DNA from 4 places in the Bacillus sp. YH3-2-B2 genome. Region 4 is predicted to be linked to each of the others. Evidence: riboswitches for the same ligand, from Rfam matches in the RefSeq annotation. Region 4 holds a riboswitch; each other region holds the start of a gene.
What was found. Region 4 has a riboswitch for S-adenosylmethionine ahead of mtnK (S-methyl-5-thioribose kinase). Riboswitches for the same ligand answer to the same signal wherever they lie in the genome.

Region 1 (2,199 bases), on a different contig from region 4:
GGTTATATCAACGTTCGGGAACCATTTTTCAAACATTTGTGATCACCTCTGCTTCTACCTGTTTGTCTTTGATGAACCGGATCACGTTTTCTACTTCTTTTTCCTGACCGTCAATATGAATGAATAATGAACCGTAGGCTCCGTCCTTCGTCTGTGAAATTTTCCCCTGCAGAATATTGACGTCCACATCAAAGTTTCGGATCATTTCCGTAATGAGGGGCTGCTCGGCGGCCTGCCCGACAAATGAAAGCTGAATCGTTTTCCCTGTCGCTGTTTCCTGCAGAAAATGCTGGATGGTTTCTTTCGTCTCTTCCGGTTCTGTCACCTGCTGAACGAAACGCTTGGTCATCGGTTCGCGCGGGTTTCTGAAAACTTGGAGTACTTCGCCTTCTTCAACGACTTTCCCGTTTTCCATGACGGCGACTCTGTTGCAGATTTTTCGGATGACGTGCATTTCATGGGTAATGAGCACGATCGTCAGACCGAGTCTGTCATTTATATCGGATAAAAGATCCAAAATTGAATCGGTCGTCTGCGGATCGAGCGCTGATGTCGCTTCATCGCACAGAAGGACTTTCGGATTATTGGCGAGCGCCCGGGCGATGCCGACACGCTGCTTTTGACCGCCGCTCAGCTGCGACGGATAAGATTTTTCTTTCCCCTCTAATCCGACCAGTTTAATCAATTCATCAGCGCGGCGGACCCGTTCGCTTTTTTTCACGCCGGCGATTTCCAGCGGGAACATAATGTTCTCCCGGACGGTGCGCGACCACAGAAGGTTAAAATGCTGGAAGATCATGCTGATTTCCTGGCGCGCTTTTCTCAGCCCGCGGCTGCTTACTTTATTTAATTCCGTCCCCGCGACTTCCACGGTTCCCGACGTCGGCTTTTCAAGGCCGTTCAGGAGACGGATTAAGGAACTTTTACCAGCTCCGCTATATCCTATAATTCCAAATATTTCGCCCTTTTTGATATCAAGAGTGACATCTTGGACAGCATTGACATCCCCATGCTTCGCTTTGTAAATTTTTGAAACATTTTGAAGATGGATCAAAGCAATCACCCGCCTTACACTATTCTAAGAAATCTTCCGGGTTTCTCCGCAAAAGAAAAGCCTTTCTGCAAAAATGAGCAGAAAGGCTTATTGAAAAAGGCCTTTCTCTCATCTTTCAAAGCAGACCGCTTCGAGTGAATTGGCACCATTTCAACATTGTTGATGGTTGCCGGGCTTCATAGGGCACTTCCCTCCACCTCTCTTGATAAGAGAAAACATATCGTATTTTCGTCCGGAAATTCTTACTGTAGAATAGCACGGCGAATGATAAAAAGTCAATAAAATAAATATTGGAAGCTATTGTCACATAGTAGATTGGCAGTTACGGCCGTTTACTGATCGCCTGAAAAAATCCGTTTGTCAGCCAGAGGATGGCCTCCAGCTTCAGCAGGGCTCTGAATGATCCTTTCACTTTGAGTTTTCCGCTTTGGATAAGCTTTTGCAAAGAGACATCACCATGCAGGAGATGGATGATTTCCGTCTGGTTTCCGTAAAAGGTCAAATTAGATTTTTCCTTTGAAGCCGACGTTTTTCTCATTTCTCCCTGTCCGTTAATTGAGACCGTTAAGGCTTCTGTTTCTCCTTGGAATGTAATCAGCAGCGTTGAGGCGTTTAATAGCGGTTTCAAAAACAGATGCTGTCCGTCATTCTCTGAAACTTCTATTTTCTCCACTCGTATAACCTCCCGTTTTAATGGCCATACATACACTTTCTCTTTTTAACGGACAGAACCCTTTATAAACCGCACGACATTTTCCTGTAAATATTGTCACATCGGGAACGTTTGCGATGTTTTTTGTTTAATCAGCTCATATAAATAGGAAACGGAGCGGAAGGCGTATCCTTTCTCAACAAGCTCTCCGCCTTTAAACAGCAAAAAGCACGGAACGCCTTCAATCTGATAGGCTTTGGCGAATGCGGGGGAATAATTCACGTTGTTTTTATAGAAGGCGGCGCCGGGCAGCATTTCTTCGACGACAGTAAGCATTTTGGACGCCAGCTGGCATGTGCCGCAAAACGGGGTGTACAAATACAGGAGATAAACGTCATCCTGAATCGATTCGAGTTCATTTTCTTGGAGTTCTTTCATGATTACCACCTCAGGTCGTTCTTTTTCAAAAATACAGTGTCAGCATCAAAGCCGG
Region 2 (2,199 bases), on a different contig from region 4:
TATCGTCGGCTTTAATGCCTGTAATAGAAGAAACCGTTTCCGGATCATAGTGTTTAACATGCGCTTTTAATTCTTCACTGCCTTCGGTGTATTCTGTGAGAAATGCTTCATCGTGAAGGTTTTCGTCGAATAAGACATGCATGATACCGAGGGCGAGTGCGGCATCTGTGCCGGGACGAATGGGAATAAACCAATCGGCAAGCCGGCCGGTTTGGTTCTTATGTACATCGATAACGACAATTTTAGCCCCTTTTTTCCGGGCTTTTTGAGCAATCATGATTTGGTGCATATTCGTGCTGACGGCATTGATCCCCCAAAAAATAAAGAGCTTTGCATGTATGGTCTCCTCCGGATCAGTACCCGCTCCTTCACCCATTGTATAGTTATAGCCTTCAGATCCGGCTTTGCTGCAGATCGTCCGTTCGAGATGACTCGCTCCGAGACGATGGAAAAAACGGCGGTCCATTCCCTCTGCCGCCAGTTTTCCCATATTGCCGTAAAAGCTGTACGGAAGAATGCTTTCCGCTCCTTCTTCGGCAATAAGCTCTTTCCAGCGCGAACTGATCGTATTGATTGCTTCCTCCCAGGAAATAGGCGCAAACGCGGCTTCACCTTTTTTACCGATCCGTTTTACCGGAACGGTTACGCGCTTCTCATCATAAATACGCTCAGCCATGTGTCTGACTTTGTTGCAAATATTCCCTGATGTGACCGGGTGATCGGGGTCTCCCTGAATGTTAACGATTTTTCCGTCTTTTTTTGTCACAAGCAAGCCGCATTGATCGGGACAGTCTAGTGAGCACACCGACTTAAAGACCCCGTTCGGCTGTGTTGCAGCAGAATTCATAGCCCATTTCTCCTCTTTGTTTATATTGTAAGCATTATAACATTTCAAAATCGAACGTCAATTCAGAAAAAAGTGTTGACATTACGGAAAGACTTTTCTATGATGAGTTTATTCTTTTAAACAGCCTGACAATTTCATCATTTTATTTTCTATCCAGAGAGGTGGAGGGACTGGCCCTATGAAACCTCGGCAACATTTATTGTGCCAATTCCAGCAAGCGTATGCTTGAAAGATAGGAAAGAATGGTCTATACATATTTGTGCGCTTCAAGCGGATAAAGACGGTATATGAATCTCTTTCCTTCTTTGAGGAAAGAGATTTTTTTATGAAAAAATTTATGTGAAAAGGATGTTTTGCATCATGACGGTTTTAATTACCGCGCCATATCACGACGAGGGGCTGAAGGAGCTGACTGAGCTGTTCGGCCGGACTGTGCACCGGCCGTGGAAGAAGCACGGCCGGGCCTATCGGGAAGATGAATTAATCCGAATGATTCAAGAGACAAACGCGTCGGGGCTTATTACCGAACTTGATGAGGTGTCTGAGCGTGTTATTGACATATTGCCGGATTCCGCTTTTATCGGTGTCTGCAGAGGGATGCCGTCTAATGTGGATATTGCGGCGGCGACTAAAAGAAAAATCCCCGTTTTCTTTACACCGGCCCGCAATGCCCAGGCCGTTGCTGAAATGTTTATCGGAAATGTGATTTCATTTTTGCGTCATACGTATTCTTCCCATCAGTGGCTGAAGGACGGAAAGTGGAATGGTGATTATTTGCAGGCTTACGTCAAATTCAGAGGAAATGAGCTGACGGGGAAATCAGTCGGCCTTATCGGTTTCGGAGCTGTCGGACAGAGAATCGCCCGGCTATTGGCCGCTTTTGATTGCAAGGTGCTTTACTATGATCCATTTGTCCGTCATGAAAACCGGGAGTATGAAAAAACGACGATTGAACGGGTATTTTCTGAAAGTGATATTGTTTCCGTTCACTTGCCGCGCACAGAAGAAACCATCGGCCTTATCGGCGCCCGGCACTTTCAATTGATGAAACAGGAAGCTGTTTTTGTCAATACGTCAAGAGCGGCGGTTACAGACAGGGAAGAGCTGCTGCGGGTGCTGAAAGAACGGCGGATTAAGGGAGCGATCCTTGACGTGTTTTATCATGAACCGCCTGAATCTTCTGATTATAATTTGATCTCTTTGCCGAATGTGTTCGCGACTCCCCATTTAGCGGGCGCAACATTTGAAGTGGAAGATCATCATGTGAAGATTTTAAATGAAGCGCTTTTCAAATGGAAACAAGATCAAACCTGCACAATACGTGAACTTTATAACAAAAGAGAACTTGAAAC
Region 3 (2,199 bases), 150 kb from region 4:
AAAACCTCTCGTTCCGCCTTCAAGACCTGCGATCGTTTCTTCAAGCGCTGTTCTTGTCGGTGTGCCGGAGCGGCTGTAATCATATGTCCCGAATTCTTCAAATGAAGACTGATGGAATGTCGAAGCATGCTGGATCGGCACGCTGACGGCTCCGGTGGCTCCGTCTGTTTTAAATGGATTGTGCACGAGCTGGGTTTCCAGCGTCCAATTGTGATTACTCATATGACACGGCCCCCTCTTTTACTTGCTGTAATGCCTGCTTTACATCCCGCTTCAAATCTTCTGCATGTTCAATGCCCACTGAAAAACGCAGCAGGCGGTTGCAGACGCCGTTTGCGATACGGATATCTTCCGGAATGTCCATGTGCGTCTGTGTCGCGGGGTATGTAATAAAGCTTTCCACCCCGCCGAGACTTTCTGCGAAACAGATCGTTTTCAGCGCCTTTAAAAACGGATTGACCCATTCCTCTTTTTGCAGCCGGAAAGACAGCATCCCGCCTTTTCCGGGATATAACACGTCGGCGATTTCCTCTTCCTGTTCTAAAAATTCTGCAAGTTCACGGGCGTTTTCTTCATGACGGCGCATTCTGAGTCCGAGTGTTTTCATCCCTCTCATTAAAAGCCACGAATCAAACGGCGGGAGAACGGCGCCGATCGCATTTTGGTGATTAAACATGATGTCGCCGAGCTCTTCATCCTTAACGACAGCCAGACCGGCAAGGAGGTCATTGTGCCCCGCTAAATATTTTGTGGCGCTGTGAATGACGATGTCCGCTCCCAGTTCAAGCGGGCGCTGGAGCACCGGAGTATAAAACGTATTATCCACAATTAAAAGCAGGCCGGCTTCTTTCGTAATCCGGGCGATTTTTTCAATGTCCGCCTCCTGCATTAACGGGTTTGTCGGCGTTTCAACAAATACCGCTTTCGTGTTTTCCGTTATTTTGGAGCGTAAACAGTCTTCATCGCTGAAATCATCATAAATAAAGCTTAAGCCGTATTTTCTCCATTCGTTTTCAAACAAACGGTACGTGCCTCCGTATAAATCGGAGGATACAATCAATTCATCCCCGCTTTTAAATAAAGCCATAATGGTTTGAATGGCTGCCATTCCCGAGCTGAAAGCAAATCCTCTCGCACCGTTTTCCAACACGGCGATGGCGTCTTCGACGAGCTGGCGTGTCGGGTTTTTCGTGCGCACGTAATCAAAACCTGTAGATTCTCCTATTCCTCTATGGCGGTAAGCGGTGGACAGATAAATCGGCGGACTGACCGTTCCCGTTGCTTCTTCGCTTCTATTTCCAATTTGGGCTAATTTTGTTTCAACATGCTGCGTCATCAGTAAGCACCATCCTTTTTCAAAAATAAAAAAGCCCCCTCTTCATAAGAAGAAGGAGCTTTTCTCTTCCTCTTATCTTCCAAGCATGTGAATCGCTTGCTGGATTTAGCACCTTGGCACTTTGCCTTCCCGCGGCAAAGCAAACCGGTTGCTGAGGTTTCAAAGGGCCAGTCCCTCCACCTCTCGTGATAAGAATATTGTTTTGTATTTTCTGATTGTTCTATATTAACGCACTATAAAATGGATTTCAACAACTTTTTATTTATCTGAACTCTCGCAAGAAGTGCATCTGAAGAAAGAAATTTCTAATAATTCATGGTACAATAGGAAAAAACCATCAAGACAAGACGCGGCCTGGAGGAATGCGAAGTGGCATCAAAAAACGGAATCATTCATGAGAAAACACTTTTCTCCCATGAGCTTGAAGAGGAAATGACCGTTTTGGTCTATCTGCCCGCCACCTTCTCCCCCCTGTATAAATATCATACGGTCATCGCTCAGGACGGCCATGATTATTTCAGATTAGGGAGAATCGGGCGTCAGGCGGAAGAGCTTATGTCAAAAGGGGAAATTGACCGCTGCATCATTATCGGCGTCCCATATAAAAATGTGCGGGAGCGAAGAAACACATACCATCCCGAAGGCTCTAAGTTCGCCTCATATAAACGGTTTATCGCAAATGAGCTCGTTCCTTTTATCGACAAAGAATACCCGACTTATCAAGTCGGATACGGCCGCACCATGATCGGGGATTCCCTCGGCGGAACCGTCTCGCTCATGACGGCGATTGACTATCCGAACATGTTTGGAAACGTCATCATGCAGTCTCCGTATGTTGACGGGCACGTGCTGGATGCCGTCCG
Region 4 (2,199 bases):
GGCAAAAACATACAACGTACACCTCGTTGCCGGATCTTTTGCGGTCAAAGAAGGCGAAAATGTCTATAACACCATGTACATCGCCGATAACAGCGGACAGATCGTGAAGCGGTATCAGAAAGCCCATCTGTTTCAGCTGATGGATGAACACCTTTACTTGTCAGCAGGAAACAGCGACGGTTCCTTTGAGCTTGACGGTGTCAAGTGCGCCGGGCTGATCTGCTATGATATCCGTTTCCCCGAATGGATCAGAAAGCATACGTCCCAGGGCGCGAATGTCCTGTTTATCTCTGCGGAATGGCCTCTGCCCCGCCTTGATCATTGGCGAAGCCTGCTTGTCGCCAGAGCAATTGAAAACCAATGTTTTGTCGCAGCCTCTAACTGCACGGGGTCCAATCCCGATAATGAATTTGCCGGCCACAGCCTGATTATTGACCCGTGGGGCCGGATTTTAGCCGAAGGAGACCGGACGGAAGGCGCAGTCCGGGCGGAAATTGATGTGTCAGAAAGCGCGGCCGTCCGCGGAACCATTCCGGTTTTCCAAGACTTGCGGCGTGATTTATATTAATTTTCAAAAAAACGTTGACAAGAATATCCGGCACCTGCTAATATTTTCATCAACTGATTAATCCGAATTGTGATACAAATCAATATATTTTCTCTTATCGAGAGTTGGGCGAGGGAATTGGCCTTTTGACCCCAACAGCAACCGACCGTAATTCCATTGTGAAATGGGGCGCGTACATTTTGCGCCGAGACGATTGTCTCATAAGGCACGGTGCTAATTCCATCAGATGTCATCTGAGAGATAAGAGGCGGACTGCACTGTTTCAGCCTCCTTCTCTTTCAGAGAAGGAGGCTTTTTTTCGGGCGTATTCTCCGTCACGATCTCTTACTGCCACTACATAATTGGAGGGTAAATCCATGTCAGCAACTAAAACAAGTCTTTATGAACAATTAACAGAAAGCTCCGCCGCCGCGTTAGCCGTCAAGCTCGGCTTATTCCAAAGCAAAAGCACTCTGACATGCCGTGAAATCGGCGACGGCAATTTAAATTACGTCTTCCATGTTTACGATAAAGAAAACCAAAAAGGACTGATTATCAAACAGGCGATTCCTTACGCGAAAGTCGTCGGTGAAAGCTGGCCGCTTACAATTGATCGGGCGAGAATCGAAAGCAGCGCCCTCATCCGCCAGGGCGAACACGTGCCGCACCTCGTTCCGGCCGTTTACTATTCCGATACTGAAATGGCCGTCACGGTAATGGAAGACCTCTCACATTTGCAGATTTCAAGAAAAGGGCTGCTGGAAGGGCAGCATTATCCGAACTTATCGGTTCATATCGGTGAATTTTTAGGGAAAACGCTTTTTTACTCATCCGATTATGCGCTCGATGCGAAAGTAAAGCAGCAGCTCGCAAAGCAGTTTACAAATCCTGAGCTTTGCAATATTACAGAAAGGCTTGTGTTTACAGAACCGTTTCTCGACCATGAGACAAACGATTTTGAAGAGGAGCTGCGCCCATACGCAGAAGAAGTTTGGAACAATTCCCGGCTGAAAGAAGGCGCTGACGAATTGAAAGCCATCTTTCTGAATTCCGCGGAAACATTGGTTCACGGCGATCTGCACACGGGAAGCATCTTCGCCGATGAACATGAAACAAAGGTGATTGATCCCGAGTTTGCTTTCTTCGGACCGATCGGGTTTGACATCGGCCAATTTATCGCCAATCTGCTGTTAAACGCCCTCAGCCGCGACGGTGACGACAGACAGCCGTTATATGACCATACTGCCGCCGTATGGGATACATTTGTGAAAACATTCAGTGAAGCATGGGAGAAAGACTGCCTGCCTTCCCGCAGACACCTGCTGGAAGACACACTGAAAAACGCGTTTGAAGAAGCGGTCGGTTTTGCGGGATGCGAATTGATCCGGCGCACGATCGGACTCGCCCATGTGGCTGACTTAGATGAAATCACTCCGTTTGACAAACGAATCGAACGGAAGAAACTGGCGCTTGACATCGGCGCCTATTATATCGAAAACAGAAAAGAACTGAAGCATATCACCGAGGTTCTGGACCAATTTAAGCTCCGTGTAAAGGAATGATGCAGCATGACCAATGAATTTGCCATCCCCCGTTCTGTGGAATGGAAAGAAACCTACATCCGCATTTTAAATCAGCAAAAGCTTCCCGAC

Region 1: it holds a riboswitch for S-adenosylmethionine, as region 4 does, so the genes downstream of both, metN (methionine ABC transporter ATP-binding protein MetN) here and mtnK (S-methyl-5-thioribose kinase) in region 4, are expected to answer to the same signal.
Region 2: it holds a riboswitch for S-adenosylmethionine, as region 4 does, so the genes downstream of both, ACWJJX_RS10180 (2-hydroxyacid dehydrogenase) here and mtnK (S-methyl-5-thioribose kinase) in region 4, are expected to answer to the same signal.
Region 3: it holds a riboswitch for S-adenosylmethionine, as region 4 does, so the genes downstream of both, ACWJJX_RS01610 (methionine biosynthesis PLP-dependent protein) here and mtnK (S-methyl-5-thioribose kinase) in region 4, are expected to answer to the same signal.

The regions. Positions count from the first base shown of each region.
Region 1 is NZ_JBSJQE010000002.1:824,454-826,652, reverse strand. It holds gene ACWJJX_RS09140 (methionine ABC transporter permease) at 1-36, opposite strand, end outside; gene metN (methionine ABC transporter ATP-binding protein MetN) at 29-1,054, opposite strand; SAM riboswitch class I at 1,160-1,266, opposite strand; gene ACWJJX_RS09130 (SCP2 sterol-binding domain-containing protein) at 1,377-1,727, opposite strand; gene ACWJJX_RS09125 (thioredoxin family protein) at 1,824-2,144, opposite strand; gene ACWJJX_RS09120 (toprim domain-containing protein) at 2,147-2,199, opposite strand, start outside.
Region 2 is NZ_JBSJQE010000003.1:31,548-33,746, reverse strand. It holds gene ACWJJX_RS10185 (molybdopterin oxidoreductase family protein) at 1-847, opposite strand, end outside; SAM riboswitch class I at 994-1,086, shown strand; gene ACWJJX_RS10180 (2-hydroxyacid dehydrogenase) at 1,208-2,199, shown strand, end outside.
Region 3 is NZ_JBSJQE010000001.1:286,575-288,773, reverse strand. It holds gene metC (cystathionine beta-lyase) at 1-222, opposite strand, end outside; gene ACWJJX_RS01610 (methionine biosynthesis PLP-dependent protein) at 215-1,336, opposite strand; SAM riboswitch class I at 1,406-1,531, opposite strand; gene ACWJJX_RS01605 (esterase family protein) at 1,706-2,199, shown strand, end outside.
Region 4 is NZ_JBSJQE010000001.1:432,510-434,708, reverse strand. It holds gene ACWJJX_RS02400 (carbon-nitrogen family hydrolase) at 1-568, shown strand, start outside; SAM riboswitch class I at 660-815, shown strand; gene mtnK (S-methyl-5-thioribose kinase) at 925-2,109, shown strand; gene mtnA (S-methyl-5-thioribose-1-phosphate isomerase) at 2,116-2,199, shown strand, end outside.